DNA from 3 places in the Roseovarius indicus genome. Region 3 is predicted to be linked to each of the others. Evidence: riboswitches for the same ligand, from Rfam matches in the RefSeq annotation. Region 3 holds a riboswitch; each other region holds the start of a gene.
What was found. Region 3 has a riboswitch for cobalamin ahead of RIdsm_RS02200 (CbtB domain-containing protein). Riboswitches for the same ligand answer to the same signal wherever they lie in the genome.
Positions count from the first base shown of each region.

Region 1: linked by a shared signal. The riboswitch ahead of RIdsm_RS04385 (TonB-dependent receptor plug domain-containing protein) and the one ahead of RIdsm_RS02200 (CbtB domain-containing protein) in region 3 are both predicted to bind cobalamin.
Region 2: linked by a shared signal. The riboswitch ahead of RIdsm_RS17345 (hypothetical protein) and the one ahead of RIdsm_RS02200 (CbtB domain-containing protein) in region 3 are both predicted to bind cobalamin.

Region 1 is NZ_CP031598.1:922,962-930,366, forward strand. Features, by position in the region: gene RIdsm_RS04385 (TonB-dependent receptor plug domain-containing protein) at 1-826, opposite strand, end outside; cobalamin riboswitch at 955-1,169, opposite strand; gene phnE (phosphonate ABC transporter, permease protein PhnE) at 1,363-2,163, opposite strand; gene RIdsm_RS04395 (phosphonate ABC transporter ATP-binding protein) at 2,156-2,959, opposite strand; gene RIdsm_RS04400 (PhnD/SsuA/transferrin family substrate-binding protein) at 3,028-3,885, opposite strand; gene RIdsm_RS04405 (alpha-D-ribose 1-methylphosphonate 5-triphosphate diphosphatase) at 3,991-5,115, shown strand; gene phnF (phosphonate metabolism transcriptional regulator PhnF) at 5,108-5,896, shown strand; gene RIdsm_RS04415 (metal ABC transporter permease) at 6,055-6,849, opposite strand; gene RIdsm_RS04420 (ATP-binding cassette domain-containing protein) at 6,849-7,405, opposite strand, start outside.
Region 2 is NZ_CP031598.1:3,613,618-3,621,022, forward strand. Features, by position in the region: gene RIdsm_RS17335 (ArgE/DapE family deacylase) at 1-677, shown strand, start outside; gene RIdsm_RS17340 (sugar O-acetyltransferase) at 685-1,236, opposite strand; gene RIdsm_RS17345 (hypothetical protein) at 1,264-1,530, opposite strand; cobalamin riboswitch at 1,625-1,820, opposite strand; gene RIdsm_RS17350 (LysR family transcriptional regulator) at 1,925-2,800, shown strand; gene RIdsm_RS17355 (membrane dipeptidase) at 2,895-3,878, shown strand; gene RIdsm_RS17360 (hypothetical protein) at 3,875-5,584, shown strand; gene RIdsm_RS17365 (DUF3726 domain-containing protein) at 5,581-6,237, shown strand; gene RIdsm_RS17370 (DUF2189 domain-containing protein) at 6,415-7,278, shown strand; gene RIdsm_RS17375 (proline racemase family protein) at 7,353-7,405, shown strand, end outside.
Region 3 is NZ_CP031598.1:443,196-450,600, reverse strand. Features, by position in the region: gene RIdsm_RS02205 (chromosome segregation SMC family protein) at 1-1,393, opposite strand, end outside; cobalamin riboswitch at 1,641-1,864, shown strand; gene RIdsm_RS02200 (CbtB domain-containing protein) at 1,901-2,065, shown strand; gene RIdsm_RS02195 (CbtA family protein) at 2,069-2,761, shown strand; gene RIdsm_RS02190 (hypothetical protein) at 2,820-3,311, shown strand; gene RIdsm_RS02185 (DUF1636 family protein) at 3,431-3,757, opposite strand; gene cobW (cobalamin biosynthesis protein CobW) at 3,816-4,874, shown strand; gene RIdsm_RS02175 (GNAT family N-acetyltransferase) at 4,874-5,332, shown strand; gene cobN (cobaltochelatase subunit CobN) at 5,403-7,405, shown strand, end outside.

The DNA of each region.
Region 1 (7,405 bases), 480 kb from region 3:
CCGAGCCGAAGGTCTCCTGCATCTCGATATTCGAGGCATCGTCAACCACCAGCCCCGCCCGCGTCGGCGCGCCGAACACGAAGCCGTCCGTGTCCGACACCCGGTCGACATGGCGCAGCGACCCACCGACGGTCAGCGCGTCGCTGACGAAGAACCGCCCCGTCAGGTTGTAGGTCCGGTTCAGGTCGCCGTCATCCTCGCCCCCGGGCGTTCCGGATATGTCGAACCCGTCGGTCTCGCGCCGCGCGGCCGAAAAGCTCAGCTGCCCCCGTACCGATTGTTGGCGAACGGCGATCCGGCCTTCATAGGTGCCGTCCGAGCCCACCTCGAACCCGACCTCGCCGCTGATCCCCGGTTCCGTCGGCCGCTTGGTGGTGATCGAGATCACCCCGCCGATGGCGTTCGACCCGTACAGCGCCGATTGCGGCCCGCGGATGATCTCGATCCGTGCGATATCCGCCGTCAGCAGCCCGGCGAAATCGTATTCGCCCTGGTCCGGCGCCGCCACCTCGACCCCGTCGATCAGCACCAGCGTATGGTTGCTTTCATGCCCCCGCAGCCGCACCTGCGTGCGCCCGCCGAACCCGCCGGTGCGCGACACCGCCACGCCCGGAAGCGAGCGCAGCACATCGGCCACGTACTGCTCGCCGCTCTCCTCTATTTCTTCCTCCGTCAGCACGGTGGCGGCGCGGCCGTACTCCCGCGCCTCCACGGGGGTCAGCCCCCCGGAAATGACCAGCGTGCCGAGGTCATAGGTCTCCTCGGCCGTGGCAGGTGTGGCAAGAATGGTGGTGGCCAGCAGGCCAAGACGCGCGTGGCGTTTCATGTCGGTCCCTCCGATCGCACCGCATCGCGGCGCAAATCAACGTGTTTGGTCTCGGAGGAAAGGCCCCCGCAGACGGTGAAACGTCACCTCTACGGATAGCTCCGTTGCCCATGCGCGCCCCGCGCCCGGACAGGGTGATCACCTCGGCAGGTCTCCTGACTTGCGGGTCATCGCTTGGCCGGGTCTTCCCACCGCGCTGACGCACGGCAGTGACATGTTCCGGCTTCGCTCGCCGCCTACAGTTGCGGGGGCAGTCACGGAATTGGCGCCATATGGCGAAACCTCACCGTGTTCCCTTTTCACCGGGCGGCGCACCGCCCGGACCGAAGCAAGTTCTGCCTAGCGCGGATCGCGCGCGGTGAAAAGGCGATTTCTTAACGGTCTGACCCTAGACAACCGTTTCGCGCGCCGGCGGGCGGGCAAGCGATCAGCCCACCCGAAACCCACGCCGGGGTTCCGTCCCCGTGTTAATCAATTGTTAACCGTTGCGGGGGAACGCACGCCGTCTGGCAGCCCCGTCAGTCATCCGCCTTCGCCTACTGGATCCGGGCGCGCAGCTTGTCGGTGCAGATCTCCATTACCAGCACGATCAGGAAAATGGCCAGAATGATCATCGAGGCATTGCGATACTGAAAGAGGTCGAAAGCCACCTTCAGCTCCTGCCCGATCCCGCCCGCACCGACCAGCCCCAGCACCACCGAAGACCGCACGGCCTTCTCCAGCGCGAACAGCGACGAGTTGATCAGCGACGGCATGATGTCGGGCAAGATCGCCCCCACCAGGATCGAGCCCTTGCCCGCCCCGATCGCCGACAGCGCCTCCTGCGGTTCCTTCTCGGCGTCTTCCATGGCCTCCGCGAAGAACCGGCCGCAAAAGCCGATCGTGTCGACCACGATGGTCATGGTGCCGGCCACGGCGCCAAGCCCGATGGAGGCCACGAACAGAAGCGCCCAGACAAGGTCGGGCACCGTCCGCAGGAACGACACGAACGCCTTCACCAGGAAGCTGCCTCGCCCCAGCGGCGAAACGCCCCTCGCGCCGCACCACGCGATGGGCAGGCTCAGGACAATACCGATCGCCGCGCCCACCAGCGCGATCTGGAAGGTCTCGAGAATGCGCATCCCGATCCGGGCAAGAAAGGCGGGCTCGGTATTGGGCGGCAGCATCCGCTGCACCAGGTTGGCCATGCCCGGCACACCCTCGGCCAGTTGCTGGGGCGAGGGGGCGACCTTGCCCATCGAGGCGATGATCACCGCCCCGAGCGCCACCAGAAGCGCAAAGTTCAGGGCCGAGAACCCCTCGAAGCGGCCGGGGGGCATATGGGCGCGATCAGCCATCGAAAACATCCTGAAGATTGGCGCGGGTGACCTTTTCGGCGGGCCGGTCGAAATGCACCCGCCCGCCCTTCAGCGCGACCACCCGGTCGGCATAAGCGGTGGCATGGGCCATGTCGTGCGAGGTGTAGATCAGCGTGATCTCCTGTTCGCGGCACAGCGTCGAGAACAGCTCCATCACGTTGCGCCCCGACACCGGGTCGAGGCTGGCGGCCGGTTCGTCCGCGATCAGCAGCCGCGGCTTGCGCACCAGCGCGCGGGCCACGGCCACGCGCTGCTGTTGCCCGCCCGACAGCGTATCGGCGCGCAGCATCGCCTTGTCGGCAAGGTCCACCGCGTCGAGCGCGTCCATGGCCCGGGCCCGCCAGTCCTCCGGCGCCAGGCTGTGACAGAAGGCCCGCCAGCTGCCCGCCTCGCCAAAGAGCCCGTGAATGACGTTCGACAGCACCGACCGCCGCCGCACCAGGCAATGCTTCTGGAAGACGAACCCGGTCTGCCGCCGCATCCGAAGCCGCTGCGCGCGGCTCGCCTCCGGGCCGACGGGTTCTCCGAAACAGGAAAGTTCGCCACCGGAGATGGGATGCAGGCCGATGAGGCTTTTCAGAAGCGTCGACTTGCCGCTTCCGTTCGAGCCGATAAGCGCCACCCGCTCGCCCGCCTCGACGCGCAGGTCGACGCCGTCAAGCACCACGGCGCGGCGGGTATAGGCCTTGCACAGGCCCCGCGCCTCGATGAGCGGGGCGTCGGCTGTCCGCGCCGTGCCCCCGGCCGTCCGGGCATCTGTCAGGTGATCGAGCATGTGGCCCCTTCCGTTATGCGCGAAACCGGGGGCATCTGCGCCCCCGGCCTCATGTCATGCTGGCAGGTTCAGTTGCCGACAAAGGCGTTGGTATCGACCCCGATCGTCTTGTACATCGAGCGCACGTAGTCGTACTCGCTGTCCTCGACCTTGGTCAGAAAGAAGCCGCCCTTGTATTTCTGGTTGTCTTCCCCGGTCAGGATCGCATCCATCAGCTCCGCGCCATGATCGACAAAGGCCGCCTTGACGTCGGCGATGGTGGCATCGTCAAGATCCGACCGCGCGACGAGGATGTCATTCGGTAGGTCGCGGCCACGCGCCACCACGGTGAACGACGTGTCGGGAAACGCCTCGCGAATGCGCGACAGGTGCCCTTCGTTCATGCCAACGGCCTGAACGTCACCGCGGATAAGCGCCTCGACGGCCACGTTGCGGGCGATGATCTGCGGCTGGTAGTCGGTGTTGTAGGCCAGCCCGAAATCGGCCAGAACCTGTGCCGGCCCGAGGTGCTGCGAGGTGGACCCGACCGAACCGAAGGTCACGGTCTTGCCCTTCAGGTCCTGCACCGACTTGATCGGCCCGTCCGACAGCGTCACGATCTGCGCAAAGTAGTTGGGCCGCTGCCAGGCGGTCACGATCTTCGCCTGGGTCAATTCGTTGATCACCACGTATTCGGCCGGGCCGGTCAGCACCAGGTCGACCTTGTCCTGGTTCAGCGCCTCGACGGCGGCGGTGCGCGAGCTGACCGGGAACAGGTCGATCTCGTGGCCGGTCAGCTCTTCGAGCTTGGCCTCGAAGGCGCCGAATTCCTGTTGCAGCGCTTCGAGACCCTCGATGTCGGTCACGGCGAACTTCAGGCTTTCGGCAGTGGCGGGGAAGGAGGCCGCAACGGTCACGGCGGCGGCGGCGAGCAGGGAACGGATCATGGTCCTCTCCTATCTAATCCAGAGTTGTGTATACAGGAACGTCACACAGCAATGGCATAGGGGATTCGATTGAAGCTTTGATGACATGTGGATGGTGAGACGAAGATGACGTGTGAATGGACGATCAGCGGCGGCACCGTGCTGGGGCCCGAGGGGCTCGCACCGGCAGAGCTGCATTTGGAAGACGGGCGCATCGCCGATGCAAGGCCCTCGGGGGGCGGCACCCTGGATGCCACCGGCGCCTGGGTGCTGCCGGGCATCGTCGACCTGCATGGCGACGGGTTCGAGGCGATCGTGCAGCCCCGCCCGGGGGTGCACATGCCCTATGGGCTGGGCTTTGCCGAGGCGGACACCCAGATGATCGCCAACGGCATCACCACCGCCTATCACGGCCTCACCGTCTCGTGGGAGCCGGGCCTGCGCGACATCGCCGTGACCCGCCGCCTGGTCGAGGCGCTCGAAGCCGCCGAGCCGGGCCTCGCCTGCGACACCCGGTTCAACATCCGCTGGGAAACCTTCGCCCTCGATCACGTCGACGAGGTGCTGGGCTGGCTCGAACGCCGCCCGGGCGACATCCTGTCGATCAACGACCACACCACCGCCAACCACAGGCTCGGCGCCGAAAGCAACAAGCTCAAGCGCATGGCGGCCCGCATGGGGCTCTCCCCCGAGGACGCGATGACCGAAATCCACCGCATATGGGACAGGCGCAGCGAGGTGCCCGCCGCGACCGACCGGATCTGTCGCGTGGCGGTCGCGCTGGGCCGCACGGTCATGTCCCATGACGACGCCACGCCCGAGGACCGCGAGACGGGCCGCGCGCGGGGCGTCACCGTGGCCGAGTTTCCCACCACCGAAGCCGCCGCCCGCGCCGCGCGCGAGGCGGGCGAGCCGGTCATCCTCGGCGGCCCGAACGCGCTCCGGGGCGAAAGCCATAACGGGGCGCTCTGCGCCACCGCCGCCATTCGCCAGGGGCTCTGCACCGTTCTGGCGTCCGACTATTATTACCCCTCGCCCCTGCACGCCGTCTTCCGCCTGCACGACGCGGGCATCCTGCCGCTGGACAGGGGCTGGAACCTCGTTTCCGCCAACCCCGCCGCCGCCGTCGGCCTTACCGATCGCGGCACGCTCGCGCCCGGCCAGCGGGCCGACCTGCTTGTGATCGACCGGAAATCACGCAAGATCAGGGCGGTCTTCGTGAACGGACGGAAAGTGCTGGCCCGTGATTGATCTCTCGCCCGACCGCGCCGACGAATTCGGCCTCAACGCGCTGGCCGCGGAGGAATACGCCCCCCGCGCCACGCGCGCCATCTGGCTGCAGATCTACGACCGGCTGGCCCGTGCCATCGACCAGCGGCTCGTCGCCCCCGGCAGCCGCCTGCCCGGCGAGGTCCAGCTGGCCGAGATGTTCCGGGTCAACCGCGTGACCATGCGCCGGGCGCTGGCCCTGCTTCAGGTCGAAGGCCGGCTTCAGGCGCGCAAGGGCGTCGGCATCATCGTCCGGCAATTGCCCCGCACCTTCGTGATCCGCAACGACATGCGGTTTTCCGACTCCCTCGTCGGCGCGACCGAAGAGGTCAGCTCGCGCGTCCTCTATCTCGCCCGCACCGCTCCCAGCCCCGAGGCGGCCCAGCTTTTCGGGCTCGGCCCGGGCGATCAGGTGATCGCGCTGCACCGGGTGCGGCTTCTCGATGGCGGGCCGATCTACTTCACCCGCAAGGAACTGCCCGCCGCCCGGTTTCCCGACTTCGAACAGGTTTTCGAAGAGACCCAGTCGGTCAGCGCCGTCTACAAGGCGGCGGGCATCCCGTGGTTCCGCCGGGCCGAAACGCGGGTGCAGGGCGGGCTCGCCCAGCCGGACGAGGCAGAGATCCTCGGCATCAACGCCAACACCCCGGTGCAATACGTCACCGCCATCAACCGCGCGCCCGATGGCGGGCCCATCGAGCTGGGCCGCGGCTGCTGGCCGATGACAAGCGTCGAGTTCGTGTTCAGCGAGTCGGGCGGTTAGGGCGGCGGTCACGGGGGCCTGGCAACGCCATCGCCGGCCCTGCCGCGATCTTGGCGCTAACCGGGCGTTTACCTTTCTTTGAAAAGACGGACGCCGGCAAAGGGTCAGCCCCACGCCTCGAACGCGCGGCCGCCCCATCGTTAACCTTTTCGAAAGGTTTACCCGACCCGCAGGACGCTGCTCATCACGCTCGTGCCGGCAAAGATCAGCGCCGCAACGCAGACGATGGACGGGCCGGCCGGCGTGTCGAAGACATAGGCCGCCCGCAGGCCGATGACAGCCGAAGCCGCCCCTATGACCGCGGCGGTCAGGGCCATGCCTTCCGGTGTCCGCGAAAGCGGCCGCGCGGCCGCGGCCGGTATGATCAGCATCGCCGCGATCAGAAGCACGCCCACCACCTTGATGGCCACCGCCACGGTGATGGCCAGCGCCAGCGTCAGGATCAGTTTCTCGCGCCTCGGGTCGATGCCGCTGGCATAGGCCAGGTCCTCGTTGAGCGTCGATGTCAGCAGCCCCGACCAGCGCCAGCCGATCAGTCCGACGACCACCGCCGCGCCGCCCCAGATGACCGCCAGGTCGGTGCGAGACACGGCAAGGATATCGCCGAAAAGATAGGCCATCAGGTCGATGCGAATACCCGACAGGAACGACACCGCCACAAGCCCGAAAGCCAGTGCCGAATGGGCCAGCACACCCAGGAGCGTATCCATCGCATAGCCGCGCCCGCTCAGCAGCGTGACCGTCAGCGCCATGGCCAGCGCCACCGCCATCGCCCCGGCGAAGACCGAGATCTGCAGCGCCAGCGACAGGGCCACACCCAATACCGCGGCGTGGGCCGTGGCATCGCCGAAATAGGCCATCCGGCGCCAGACAACGAAGCTGCCCAGCGGCGCCGCGGCACAGGCGACGCCAAGGCCGGCAAGGGTGGCGCGCATCATGAAATCGTCCAGCATCACTCGGCCGCCTCCGTATGATCGTGGTCATGCCCATGCCCATGCCCATGATCGTGGTCGCACGCGCCATCATGGGCATGGTCGTGATCGTGCCGGTACAGCGCCAATGCACCCCCCGTGCCAGAGCCGAAAAGGGCCCGGTACTCCGGCGCGGAGGACACCTTTTCCGGCGTCCCCTCACAACAGACATGCCCGTTGAGGCAGATCACCCGGTCCGACGCGCTCATCACCACGTGCAGCTCGTGGCTGATCATCAGCACGGCACAGCCGGTCTCTCTCCGCACCTCCTCGATCCGGCGATAGAACGCGGCCGAGCCGGGCTGGTCGAGCCCCTGCGTCGCCTCGTCCAGCAGGATGATGTCAGGCCGGTTGATGAGGGCGCGGGCCAGCAACACACGCTGAAACTGCCCGCCCGACAGGCCCGACATCTGCCGCTTGGCAAGGTCGGGCACCCCGGCGGTTTCAAGCGCCGTGGCGCAGTCCTCCTTGGCGACCTTGCCCGACAGCCGCAGGAACCGCTCGACCGTCATCGGCAGGGTCGGATCGATATGCAGCT
Region 2 (7,405 bases), 2.3 Mb from region 3:
GCGCCCAGGTCGGCGTCGTCTGGTTCAAGCTGCAGGTGCAGGGCAAACCCGCCCACGTGGCCTATGCCGGCACCGGCGCCAACGCCATCATGGGCACGTTCGAACTGCTCACCGCGCTGGAAGCCCTCTGCGAAGAGTTCAACACCCGCGTCCCCGACAACCCCGCCTTCAAGGGCGCCGAACACCCGATCAACTTCAACGCGGGCATCATCAAGGGCGGCGACTGGGCCTCCTCCGTGCCCTCATGGTGCGAGGTCGACTGCCGCATGGGCCTCCTGCCCGGCTGGTCGGTCGAAGAGGTGAAGGCCGAGATCGCCGAAACCGTTGCGAAAGCGGCCAAGGCCCACCCCTTCCTCCGCTCGAACCCGCCCGAGATCGTCTGGAACGGCTTCCAGGCCGACGGCTTCGTCCTCGAAAACGCCGATGCCCCCGAAACCGCCCTCTCGGCGGCCCACAAATCCGTCTTCAACCAGGACGGGCCCGAAGACCGCCAGTTCACGGCGCTCACCGACACCCGGTTCTACGGCCTCTACCACGGCATCCCCAGCCTCTGTTACGGGCCCGTCGCCGAAAGCATCCACGGCTTCGACGAACGGGTCGATCTCGCCTCGGTCAAACAGGTCACCGGGGTCATCGCCCTCTTCATCGCCGAATGGTGCGGCCTGACAGAGACCTGACCCAAACTCACCCGGCGCGCACCCGCGCCGGGTTCCCCAGCACCATCGTGTCCGGCGCCACGTCCCGCGTCACCACGCTGCCGGCGCCCACAATCGCCCCGTCGCCCACCGTCACCCCGGGCAACAGAATCGCTCCGCCGGCGATCCACACCTCGCGCCCGATCGTCACCGGCCGCGCCCGTTCCAGCCCGGCCACCCGCTTGGCCCGGTCCTTGTGATGCGTCGGGCAATAAATCTGCACCCCCGGCCCCAGCATCGTATCGTCTCCGATCCGCACCTCGGCCGTGTCGAGAATCGTACAGCCGGCATTCATGTAAACCCGTGCGCCCAGGTGAATGTGCACCCCGTAGGCGCAATGAAACGGCGCCTCGATCATGCAGCCCTCGCCCATTTCGGCGAACAACCCAGCCAGCGCCGCGCCAATCGGCCCCCGCTCCACCGGCACACCGGTGTTATGCGCATGACAGGCCGCCCGCGCCGCATCCTGCAGCGCGAAAAGCTCCGGGTCATGGCACGTGTACCACTCCCCCGCCTGCATCTTCTCTTTCTCACTCGCCATGGCCCGACCCTAGCGGGCCGCTAGCCTTCAGTGAAGCGCCCGCCGACGCCCCCGGCGCAGCCCTCCGCTGACAGGCCGCGTCGCCTGCCGCAGGAACACCACGAACGCACAGGCCGCATCGCTCTCCGGCCCCTGCGCCTCGGCACTGTCCAGCGCCGCCTTCGCCTTGGCGGGCGTCACCTCGCCCTCAAGGCCAAAGGCCCATTCCAGGAACCCCATCCGCGCCACGCTGTCAGCCTCCTTGCCGGTGGCCTCGCTGCGTTCCAATCCATCCAGTATCCGCGCTGCGGTCATCTCATCTTCCTCCACCGGCCACACCCCGGGCCGAACTGGGGCGAAGGAAAGTGGAGCGATGGACGAAACCCATCCGCCCGCACCGCCCCCCGCGGCTTGACGTTGGTCCAAGGCTGGTTTCCGGGCTTGCGGGTCAGGATACGGGCACCTTCCCGGGCTTTGCGCCCAGTGGTATTTCGCCCATACCCCCCATGCTTACCGTTGCGGGGGCAGCGCCGGCCTTTCACCGGCTTCCCAATTCTCCGTTGCCCTCTGACAAGAGCACCGGCACCTCGGACGATCACTTTCGCACCTCCCGGTGACTCGCACAAGCAAAGATCACTGGCACGATCCCGCGACTGGACATTCAAGAAAACCTGACCCTTTATACCTGAAACTTCAGGGTTTCTTGAATATGGCCATCAAGATCGAAATGCTCCGCTGCTTTCAAGCCGTTGCCGACAAGGGTTCGCTCGCCGATGCCGCCGAAATCCTGAACCGCACACCCTCCGCCGTGTCCATGATGCTCCGACAGTTCGAGGATCACGTCGGCGCGCCCCTCTTCGAGACCGGCCGCAAATCCCGCCTCACCCCGCTGGGCGAGCTCATCCGCCAGGAAGCCACCCGCGAGATCACCCATTTCGAGCGCACCGTCACCGCCATCGAGGGGCTCGCCCGCGCCGAACGCGGCTTCGTCCGCATCATCGCCACGCCGTCCATCGCCCAGGTGGTCATGCCCCAGGTCCTGCGCCGTTACATCGCCGAGCACCCCGCGGTCCGCATCGACATGCGCGACGCCGATTCGTCCGCCATCGAACAGGAGATGAGCGCCGAAGGCGCCGATATCGGGCTGGCCAGCCTCGGCCCCATTCCCGGCTTCGACCGCCGGCGCATCCTCACCGACCGCTTCGGCGTGGTCTGCCGCGCCGATCATCCGCTGACATGGGGCTGGCAGACCCTCACCTGGTCAGATCTCCACGGCACCAGCTTCATCGCCAACGGCCTCTGCCGCCAGATCGACGACGACGCCTTCACCCCCCTTCTCGAATCCGCCCGCCTCAGCGTGCGCAACACCGCCTCCATCCTCAGCCTCGTGCGCGCCGGCGTCGGCATCACCGTCCTGCCGGAACTCGCTGTTCTGCCAGAGTTTTCCGACCTCACCTTTCTGCCCCTCCAAGACGTCTCCGCCCGGCGCGAGGTCTACATGTTCACCCCCGACGCGGCGCATATGCCCCCAGCCGCCCGAGACATGGCCGCCGCCATCCTCGCCACAGAATTTCAAACAAACTGAAATTACTTCAACTTTTTTGCGTTTGATCTGAAGTCGGCCCCATGCCCCAATGCCGCCGCTGACCCAGCCACACCGCCACACGCCGGAGGCCCCAATGACCCACCGCATCGATTGCCTGCAATACGCCAACTGGTCCGAGAAGATCTTCCGCCAGATGCGCGAAGGGGGCGTCGACGCCGTTCATGTCACCATCGCCTATCACGAGAATTTCCGTGAAACCGTGCTCAACATCGAACGATGGAACCGCTGGTTCGAGCAATTCCCCGAGCTCATCTTCCACGGCCGCACCGGCGATGACGTCCGCCTTGCCCGCGAAACGGATCGCACCGCCATCTTCTTCGGCTTCCAGAACCCCTCGCCCATCGAAGACGATATCGGCCTCGTCGAGATCGTCCACACCCTCGGCGCCCGGTTCATGCAGCTCACCTACAACAACCAGTCCCTCCTCGCGACAGGCTGCTACGAAGCCGAAGACACCGGCATCACCCGCATGGGCAAGCAGGTCATCAAGGAAATGAACCGCGTCGGCCTCGTCATCGACATGAGCCATTCCGCCGACCGCTCCACCATCGAGGCCGCCGAGCTCTCCGAACGCCCGATCGCCATAACCCACGCCAACCCGCACCGCTGGCAGCCGGCGCTTCGCAACAAGCGCGACGACGTGATCCGCGCCGTCACCGCGAACGGCGGCATGATGGGCTTCTCGCTCTACCCCCATCACCTGAAAGACAAGTCCGACTGCACCCTCGACAGCTTCTGCGCCATGGTCGCCGACGCCGCCGACAGCTTCGGTGTCGCCCATTTCGGCATCGGCTCCGACCTCTGCCAGGACCAGCCCGACAGCGTCGTCGAGTGGATGCGCGTGGGCCGCTGGTCGAAGGAAATCGACTATGGCGAGGGCTCGTCCGCCGCCCCCGGCTTCCCCCCGCAACCGCAATGGTTCCGCGACAACCGCGATTTCGCTACTATCGAATCAGGACTACGCAAAAAGGGCTTTGACGACAGCGAAGTGGCGGCGCTCCTCGGGGAGAACTGGCTGCGTTTCTTCGACCTCAATTTCGGGGCCAAAGCCGAATGAAAGACGTGCTGATGGCCGAGGTCGACGCATCCGACATCACATGCCGCCCGCCCGAAAGGGTGATGAGGCTGGCCCGCCTCGGCGCGTTCCACCAGACGCGCCTGTCTTTCATGCGCCAGCTTCTCCGCCGCCTGAAGGCCGAGAAATGGCGCTTCGAAGAACGGGTTTTCAACATAGATGCCAACGGCGTAGGCCACGCCGTTTACGTGGCCCACGGCCCCGAACGCAGCTATTCCCTCGTCGCCTTCGCCCATGATCTGCCGGCCGCCCGGCGCTCCGACCGGGTGATCGCCACCGAATGGGACGCCACCTTCACCCTTTTCGACGGCATCCCCACCGAAGACGATATCGCAAGGCTTGCCGAAAACGTCCCCAAGCAGGAAGCCGGCCGCGTCTCCGACCGCGAGCTGTCGCTCTCCCGCGCCAACCGCTCGGTGCGCCTGTGGGATTACGTGGTCGACCGCCTCGCCGCCGGAAAACAGCCCGATGCGCAAAAAGTCGCCGAGATCGGCTACCTCATGCGCACCACCGCCGTCTACGGCTCGGGCAAGTTCGGCGCCGCCGACCGCGAATACATCGCCGACCGCCCCGAATGCCACGTGCCCTTCCAGGTCGAGATGCTCTCGGTCTACCTCACCCGCGCCTTCGTCATGGACCTTGTCGAGCACATGGCCCGGATGCGCGCCCCCGACACCGCCCTCGCGCTCGACCCGGCCCTGCGCCGCCGCTTCGGCATCGGCAATTCCACCGGCCTTGGAATGGCGCCCTTCCTCATCACCCACCCGGCGCTCCTCAACAACTGGATCGCGGCCCGCGAAGAGGCGCTCCGCCGCGTCCGCGCCCTGCCCACCGCCACCCCCGACAAGATCGCCGCCATCCGCACCACCGCGGCCCGCGCCCGGCTCCACGCCCATGGCTGGCGGTCCCAGCACCCGGCCCAGCTCGAAAAGCTGCAGGACCTGCGCGATGACATGAACACGCTGATGGCCCATCTCGAAACCGCCGACCTGGCCGGGCCTTCCCCGTGGAACCGCCTCTGGCTCTGGGCCGAGGACACGCTCTCGCTCGAAGGGCAGGAACAGCTCGTGTCGGTGCTGCTCGAACCCTATGGCGACCTGGTCGACGATCTCGGCCCGACCATGAGCGCCGACGAACAGGACAGCTGGCGCATCGACGGCGCCATGCCCCTCGCCGAGCTGCGCGCCATCATCGAAGACGTCTACGACTGGGCCCTCGCCATCGACTGGAGCGCGAAAGACGCCCAGGCGCGCGTCTGGTATACCTCCGAGGAAAAGCTCGAACCCCGCATGGGCGAACGCCACGACGAGCCCCTCGCGCCCTATGAACAGCCCCTCTGCCCCGGGCGCGACGCCGCCCGCATGCACGCGGCCCTCGCCGTCTCCGACGCGCCGACCGTGGCCGAATTCCTGCTGAAACACCCCGAACACCGGCACATCGCCCGCCGCGCCCAGATCGCCGCCCGCCTGCCCTATGCCGAGATCCGCGACAACACCATCGACGCCTCGGTCATGCCCATCGACATGCTCCGCATGAAGCTCAGCTTCTTCGGCGCCTGCCATTTCGACCCCCGCTCCGACCGCTGGGTGCGGATCAACATGTTTCAATACGCCCCCTTCCCCGAGGAACTCTCCGCCAGCGCCGCCGATGACTGGACACTCCCCCGCCTCCCCGAGGCCGGGGAATGACCTGGTCGCTGAACGAGATCGAGGCGCTCGCCCGCAAGGCCGCGCGCGGCGGCGGGATGGATTGGGGCCCGGCCGAGGAAACCGGCAAGGCCACGCGCTGGCTCTGCGCCGCGGGCTGGCCGGGGGCCTCGGCCCTGGCCGAGCTGCTCCTCACACAGGACGGCGTCACCTGGGAGGCCGTCCGCCCCCATACCGACACCGACACATGGGCCGCCCGCGACGGGCGCCTCTGCCCCTCCGCCGCCGGCGCCGCGCTGCTCGACCGCGCCGAAGACCTCGCCTCGGGCCGCACCGTCACGCTGATCAACGTCGCGCGGCCCATCCTGCTCATTCCCTACGTCGCCTGGGCCGCCAGGGCGACCGGCGCGACGCTCGAAATCCGCTGGCCCGGCCTTCGGGTCACCGTCGCCGACGGCCCCTGCCACGCCGACATCTCCGACCCCACGGCCCTCACGGTCTTCCGCGCCGACACCGTCACCATCGGCCCGGCACAGGCCGCCGCCACCGGCCAGCCCGTCACCCGCGTCTACCGCGGCGACATCCCCGCCGACACCGCCCAGACCCTCGCCGCCTTCGCCCATCGCACCTATGCGCCGGGCACCCCGCAAAGCCGCGCGGCGGGGGCCGGCGCGGGCCTCTCCGACAACGACTGACACCGCGCCCTGTCACGTCCGCCTGTCACGTTTCGGTGACACCTCTCGCCCGAATCGCCGAAACGTGCGACACTTCCCCACTACGTCCTCATGAAAGGCGGGCCGCGCACACCGGCGCCGCCGACACCCGTCCGGGACGGGTCAAGACCGTTCCGGCACCCGATCGGGAGGTCGAATATGGTCAAGACAATCGGAAATCCCCTCACATGGCTCGCCCAGGGCGCCTCCGGCACAGGCCGCGCCATGGGCAGCGCCGCCGAGGCCCTCGGCAGCGAACTGACAGAAATCCCCGAAACCAACATCCTCACCACCGCCGACATCCGCGCAGCCCTCCGCGCGGGCTTCGCAGATTTCTCGCGCTTCCGAAGCGACGTGATGTTCCTCGTGCTGATCTACCCCGCCATCGGCCTCGCCCTGTCGGTGATGGCCTTCCACGAGGCGCTTCTGCCGATGATCTTCCCGATGGCGGCGGGCTTCCTGCTGCTCGGGCCGGTCGCCGCCATCGGCCTCTACCAGATGAGCCGCAAGGCCGAGACGCAGGACAACGTCCACTGGGGCACCGCCCTCACCGTCCTGCAGGCCCGCAACATCGGGCCGGTGCTGGCGATGGCGCTCTACCTGCTTGCGATCTTCGCGGTCTGGATGCTCACCGCCCTCCAGATCTACGGCTGGACCCTCGGCCCCGAACCGCCCGCCTCCGCCTCGGCCTTCCTCACCGCCGTCTTCACCACCACGGCGGGGTGGACGATGATCGTCATCGGCATGGCCGTGGGCTTCGTCTTCGCCGCCCTCGTGCTGGTCATCAGCCTGATTTCCCTGCCGATGCTGATCGACAAGCACACCGGCGTGCCCATCGCCGTCGCCACCTCGCTGCAGGTCGCCCGCGAAAACCCGGTGACCGTGGGCCTCTGGGGGGCGCTCGTCGCGGCCCTGATGGTGATCGGCACGATCCCCTTCTTCCTCGGGCTGATCGTCGTCCTGCCGGTGCTGGGCCACGCAACCTGGTACCTCTACCGCGCGGCCGTCCCCGCCGACACCTGACCGGCACGCCGGGGCCCCTTCCCCTTTCCGGCCCCGCACCCTAGCCTCCCCTTCGAACCGAAGGGGAGGCCGCCATGCGCGCCACGAAAATGATCACCGCCGTCGAGGCCCATGCCGAGGGCGAGCC
Region 3 (7,405 bases):
CGGCCAGCGTCAGGGTTTCCTCGGCGGATTCGGCGGTCTTGACCGCCTTGGCTTCTTCCTGCTGGGCGGCGTCGTAATCGGCCTTCGCCTTGTCCAGCGCCTCGCGGGAGGTTTCGGCGGCGGTGCGGGCGCGGGCGGCTTCCGCTTCGCTTCTCTCGAGGGTTTTCCTGTAGTCCTCGACCGTCCGCTGGGCCGATTGGTGGCGGGCCGAGAGGCGGGCCACGTCTTCGGTCAGCTGGCTGAGGTCGGTTTCGCGCTCTTGCAGGATGGTGGCGGCGTCGTGCGATTCCTGTGCCGCCTCGGCCAGGTTGTCGTCGTGGCCATGCGAGGCGTCTTCGAGTTCCTGCGCCTCTTCTTCCAGGCGCGCGATGGTTTCGCCGGCGTCGCGGTTGAGGCTTTCCTCGCGCTCGATATCTCGGGCGAGCTGGGTGATGCGGGATTCCAGCGTTTCGATGCGCGCGCGGGCGTTGGCCTCCTGCTCGTCGAGCGAATCGATGGCGACCTGTACCCGCTGCATGATGGCGGCGGCGATGGCCTCTTCCTCGCGCAGGGGCGGCAGGGCGGCCTCGGCGGCGGTGCGGATGCGGTCGGCCTCGCGGGCGGCGGCCTCGGCGCGGGAGGCGTCGGAGGTGCGTTCGCGGAGCTGTTCCTCGGCCGCGGCGCGGGCCTCGTCGGCCTCTTTCCAGCGGCGGTAGAGGAGGAGGCCCTCGGCATGGCGCAGGTCTTCGCCGATCTTGCGGTAGCGGGCGGCCTGGCGGGCCTGGCGTTCGAGCTGGGCCAGCTGGGTGGCGAGCTGTTCGATGACGTCGTCGACGCGGGTGAGGTTCTGTTCGGCGCCGTTCAGCTTCAGCTCGGCCTCGTGGCGGCGCTGGTAGAGGCCGGAGATGCCGGCGGCCTCTTCGAGGATGCGGCGGCGGGCCTTGGGCTTGGCGTTGATCAACTCGGAGATCTGCCCCTGGCGCACAAGCGCCGGGGAATGGGCGCCGGTGGAAGCGTCGGCGAAGAGCATCTGCACGTCGCGGGCCCGGACATCCTTGCCGTTGACCTTGTAGGCCGAGCCCACGTCGCGGGTGATGCGGCGGATGATTTCGAGATGGTCGGTTTCGTTGAAGCCGGCGGGCGCGAGGCGGTCGGAATTGTCGATATGGATCGAGACCTCGGCGAAGTTGCGGGCCGAGCGGGAGGCGGCGCCGGCGAAGATCACGTCTTCCATGCCCGAGCCGCGCATCGAGGTGGGCCGGTTCTCGCCCATGACCCAGCGGAGGGCTTCGAGCAGGTTCGACTTGCCACAGCCGTTCGGGCCCACCACGCCGGTGAGGCCGTTCTGGATGTAGAGGTCGGTCGGGTCGACGAAGCTTTTGAAGCCCGTCAGCCTGAGTTTCGAGAACTGCACTGGTTTGCCCCTTGTGCCCGGTGACGCGCCGGTGATTCCGGTCTTGGGGACCAATGAGAGAGAGGCAAGGGCGACCTGTCAACGGGATTTGCCCCGGATATGGGCTATCAGGGCGTCTTATCCACAAGATATTGCGCGTTGCGCGGCAAAATCGGCGGGGTTCGGCCCATGGCGACGCGTGCCGCGTGATGGCGCCGCCCTGTGCCGACATGTCGCAAATTGCCTTGACGCAACGGCGGGCGAGGCTCATACCGGAGGGTGCAAGGGTCCCCATATGGGTGCAAAGCACTCGGGGATAAATCGGGAATGACGTGACGGCGGACCCAATTCGGGAGCCCATGCGTCAGCCGCCCCCGCGACTGTAAGCGGTGAGCCCCCTGCCACATGCCACCGGGCCGAACGGCCTTGGGAAGGCGGCAGGATCGGCTATGACCCGCGAGCCAGGAGACCAGCCTTTGCGTGATGCAATCCACGCCTCGGGTGAGAGGCAAGGAAGGAGAAAAGACTATGACCGCACTGGTTCAATCCGCTTCGAAATCGATCGTTCTGCCGGCCCTGACCGCCATTGTCCTGGGCTTTGGCATCGTCACGCTGGCCGGCCATGTTCAGGCCGCTGCCCTGCATGACGCCGCGCATGACGTGCGCCACGCCACCGGCTTTCCCTGCCACTGAGCCATGTTTCAGAGACTTCTGACCAGCGCGTTGTTCGCTGGATTCTGCGCGGGGCTGATCGCGGCCGCGTTGCAGTTGGCGTTCGTCCAGCCGGTGCTTCTGCATGCGGAGCTGTACGAAGGGGGTGATCTTGTCCATTTCGGCGCGGAGGCTGTCTCGGCCCATCCCGAGCTGCCGGGTTTCGACCCGGTGCGCGACGGGATGAGCGTGCTGTTCTCGGCGCTGATCTACGTGGGCTACGGGCTGATCCTCGTGGCCGCGATGGCGATGGCGGATGAGCGGGGCGTGACGATCAACGGGCGCACCGGGCTGATCTGGGGCATCGCGGGGTTCCTCGCGTTCCAGTTCGCACCGGCTTTTTCGCTGCCACCCGAGGTGCCCGGCGTGGCCGCGGCCGAGCTTGGCGCGCGGCAGGTCTGGTGGTGGGGCACGGTTGCCGCCACCGGCGCTGGCTTGGCGATGATCGGTTTCGGACGGGGGCTGCCCGCCTGGGGCGCGGCGGCGGTGCTGATCCTGGCGCCGCACGTGATCGGCGCGCCGCATCCCGCGAGTTTCGCAGGGCCGGTGCCGCCGGAGATCGCCGCGCTGTTTGCCAGCCGGGCGCTCGGGGTCGGCTTTGCCGTCTGGGCCGTGCTGGGCGGCCTTGCCGGGTATTTCTGGCAACGCGAGGCCGAGGGCGAGACCGCGACCGCGTGAAATGTTGTCCTGACCGGGCGGCCACCGCGCCGCCCGGTTGTTCCAAAGGGGATGCTGCATGCCGAAGACGTTCATTTTCCTGATCATCGGCCTGTTCTTCGGAACCGGCGCGGGGTTCCTTCTGGCCGCCTCCACCGGTGCGCAGGTCGAGGGGCACGCACATGAGGACGCGGTGCATGACCATTCGGCCCATGACCACGGTGACGGGGCCGACCCCCATGCCACGCTGACCGAGGCGGAAAGCCCGGCGCCGGCGCTGTCGATTGCCTTTCACCCGGACGGTGCCCAGAGCCGAAACCTTGAGATCATCGTCGAGAATTTCACCTTCGACCCGGAGGCGGTGAACGGCGACCATGTGCCGGGGCACGGTCACGCGCATGTCTATGTCGACGGGGTGAAGATCGCCCGCGCCTATGCGCCGTGGTTCCACCTGTCGGCGCTGCCGGTGGGGGAGCATGAGATCCGGGTGACGCTCAATGCCAACGATCACACGCAACTGGCCGTCGGAGGAGAGCCGCTCGAGGTGACCGAGACGCTGGTGATCGAGTGATGTTCTGTTTGGCCGGCGTCGGAATGGGGGCGCTGCCCCCGACGTTGAAACCCGGTCGGGTTTCAACGCCTCCCCCGGGATATTTCCGGCCAGAAGAAGCCCCGGGGGGGCGCCTTGTTTCAGGCCGGGACGCGGCCGATGAGGCAGAAGCGCAGGCGGCCGGCAGGGCGGGCGTCTTCGATCCAGCCGTCTGGGGTGTCGGCGTAGAGACCGGCGAAGGCCAGCGTGTCGGCGAGGTCGGTTTCGGGGGCGATGTCGCCGAAGAGATAGGTGGCCTTGGCCGGCGCGGTGAAGGCCATAGACAGGGGGCGAGCGCAGTTCGACAGGCAGTCATGCGTCTGCACCTCGAAATCCATTCCGCGCTCGGCCAGGGCCGCGCGCAGGGTGGCGGCAAAGCCCTTGCCGTCACTTCCCTCGCATGTTGAACAGACCACGATCCGGTGCATGGGGTTCGCCTAGGCGATCGCCGCACCGCTGACAAGCTTTTCGGAAGGAGCTTCACGAATGCCCGCCAAGATCCCCGCAACCGTGGTGACCGGTTTCCTCGGCGCCGGGAAGACCACGCTGATCCGGCACATGCTGGAGAATGCCAACGGCAAGCGCATCGCGCTCATCATCAACGAGTTCGGCGATCTGGGCGTCGATGGCGGCATCCTGAAGGGGTGCGGCATCGAGAACTGCGACGAGGATGACGTGATGGAACTGTCGAACGGCTGTATCTGCTGCACCGTGGCCGAGGATTTCGTGCCGACGATGCAGAAGCTTCTGGATCGTCCTGATGCGCCGGATCATATCGTGATCGAGACCTCGGGGCTGGCGTTGCCGCAGCCGCTGGTGCGGGCGTTCAACTGGCCCGAGATTTCCACCCGGGTGACGGTGGATGGCGTGGTGACCGTGGTCGACGGCAAGGCCGTGGCCGAGGGACGGTTTGCCCATGACGTGGCGGCGGTGGATGCGCAGCGGGCGCTGGACGAGAACCTCGACCACGAGACGCCGCTGTCGGAGCTGTTCGAGGACCAGATCGCCTGTGCCGACATGATCGTGGTGAACAAGGCCGACCTGCTGGGCGAGGAAGAGGCGGGCGCGCTTGTGGGCAAGCTGCGGTCGGACAGCCGGGATGGCGTGCAGGTGGTCAAGGCCACGATGGGGGCGCTGCCGGTCGACGTGCTCTTGGGCCAGGGGATCGGCGCCGAGACGGATATGGAGGCGCGGCACGAGCTGCATCACCACCATCACCACGACGATGACGACGATCACGACCATCACCACGAGCATGACCATGACGAGTTCGAAAGCTTCGTCGTGGCGCGCGAGGAGATCGCCGACCCGGCCGCCTTTGCCGAGCAGGTGGCGGGCATCATCCGGCAGCATGACATCCTGCGGCTCAAGGGGTTTGCGGCGGTGACCGGCAAGCCCATGCGTCTGACGCTGCAGGCCGTGGGGCCGCGGATCGACACCTATTTCGACCGGCCCTTCGGCGCGGACGCGCGCGAGACGCGGCTGGTGGTGATCGGCCAGGCGGGCCTTGACCGGGCGGCGATCGAAGCCGCGCTGCAGGCCTGATGCTTATCGTCGAGCGGGCCGACCCGCTGGCGCCGGGGCCGAGGGCGATCCTCGAGGCGAGCCATGCGCTGATGCGCGAGATGTTCGAGCCGGAGGAGAACTACTTCCTCGACTTCGAGGCGCTGCGCGGCGACGATGTGCGGTTCTTCGCGGCGCGCGAGGGGGCGGAAACGCTGGGCACCGGCGCGCTGGCGCTGAAGGACGGCTATGGCGAGGTGAAGAGCATGTTCACCGCCGATGCCGCCCGCGGCCGGGGCGTGGCCGCCGCCATCCTGCGTGCGCTGGAGGACGAGGCGCGCGCGCTTGGCCTGCCGCTGCTGCGGCTGGAGACGGCGGAGGCGCTGGACGCCGCCGTGCGACTCTACGAAAGAACCGGCTTCGTGCGGCGCGGCATCTTCGGGGACTACCGCCCCAACGCCACCTCGGTTTTCATGGAAAAGCCGCTGGAGCAGGCGTGACGCCCATGCTTCATCTTGCCAGAAATACTCAAAATCCCGACGCCTGCCACCGGCGGAAAGGCCAGACCTGATGCACCTGCTCGCCGCCACTCCCGGCACGATCGACGATGGCAAGGAACCGGTCGACCTTGGCCAGAGCCCGTCGGACATCGTCTTCATTTCCGCCGCCGATACCGAGCTGGCGAGCCTGAGCGCGGCGCGGGCCGACATGGAAACGCCGCCGGGGTTGCGGCTGGCGAACCTGACGCATTTGCAGCACCCGATGTCGGTGGACCTGCATCTGGACAATTGCGCCACGAGATCGCGGCTGGTGGTGGCCCGGGTGCTGGGCGGCGTGGGCTACTGGAAATACGGGGCCGAGCAGTTCGCGGCGCGCTGTCATGAGGCGGGCGTGCCGCTGGCGCTGTTGCCGGGCGATGACAAGCCGGATGCGGAGCTGCGGGAGCTGTCGACGGTGCCGGACGAGGATTACGACGCGCTCTGGGCCTATCTCGTCGAGGGCGGGCCGGAGAATGCAGTGAATTTCCTCGGCTATGCGCAGGCGATGCTGGAAGGCGGGGAGAAGCCCGCTGCCGCCGCGCCGCTGTTGCGGGCGGGCGTGTACTGGCCGGGCGCGGGCGTGGCCGATCTGGCCGCGGCGCGAGGCGCGTGGACGGAGGGCCAGCCGGTGGTGCCGCTGATCTTCTACCGGGCGCTGGTGCAGGGGGCCGGGCTGAACCCGGTCAACCGGCTGGTGAAGGCGCTGCTCAGGGCCGGGCTGAACCCGTTGCCGGTGTTCGTGGCCTCGCTGAAGGACCCGGTCTCGGTGGCGACGCTGGAGCATCTGTTTACCGCTGCGCCGCCCTCGGTGATCCTCAACGCCACGTCCTTCGCCGTCGGCTCGCCCCATGCGGGGGATCAGAGCCCCGATAACCCGCTGACCATGAGCGCGGCGGCGCAGGCGCCGGTGATGCAGGTGGTGCTGGCGGGCTCTTCGGAGGAGGCGTGGAAGGAGGGGCTGACCGGCCTCTCCGCCCGCGATATCGCCATGAACGTGGCGCTGCCGGAGGTGGATGGCCGCGTGCTCTCGCGCGCCGTCAGCTTCAAGGGCGAGGCGTTCTTCGACGAGGCGACGGAATGCCCGATCGCCACCTACCGGGCGCAGGGCGACCGGATCGATTTCGTGGCGCAGCTGGCGATGAACTGGGCACGGCTCAGGCAGACGCCGGAGGCGGAGCGCAAGGTGGCGCTGGTGCTGGCGAACTACCCCAACAAGGATGGGCGGCTGGCCAATGGCGTGGGGCTCGATACGCCCGCCGGCACGGTGCATGTGCTGAGGCTGCTGGAGCAGGCCGGGTACAAGGTGACCGGCGCGCCCGAAGACAGCGACGCGCTGATGCAGGCAGTGATGGCGGGGCCGACGAACTGGCTGACCGACCGGGCGGAACGCGGCGGCGGGGTGGAGATGAGCCTGGCCGACTACATGATCGATTACGGGCAGCTGCCGTGGGAACTGCGCGAGGCGATGGAACAGCGCTGGGGCGCGCCCGAGGCCGACCCGTTCTTCACGCCCGGCGAGGTTGATTGCGGCCGGTTCAGCCTGTCGGTTCTGCAATTCGGTAACGTGGTCGTCGGCGTGCAGCCCGCGCGCGGCTACAATATCGACCCGACCGATACCTACCATTCCCCTGACCTCGTGCCGCCGCACAATTACCTGGCCTTCTATTTCTGGCTCAGGCACCAGTTCCGGGCGCAGGCGATCGTGCATATGGGCAAGCACGGCAACCTCGAATGGCTGCCGGGCAAGGCGCTGGCGCTGTCGCAGGAGTGCTGGCCCGAGGCCGTCTTTGGCCCCACGCCGCATGTCTACCCGTTCATCGTCAACGACCCCGGCGAGGGCACGCAGGCCAAACGGCGGGCGCAGGCGGTGATCATCGACCACCTGACGCCGCCCCTGACGCGGGCCGAGACCTATGGGCCGCTGAAGGATCTCGAGGCGCTGGTGGACGAGTATTACGAGGCGGCGGGCGTCGACCCACGGCGGATCGACCATCTGCGGCGGGAGATCCTGACGCTGGCCTCGGCCACGGGGCT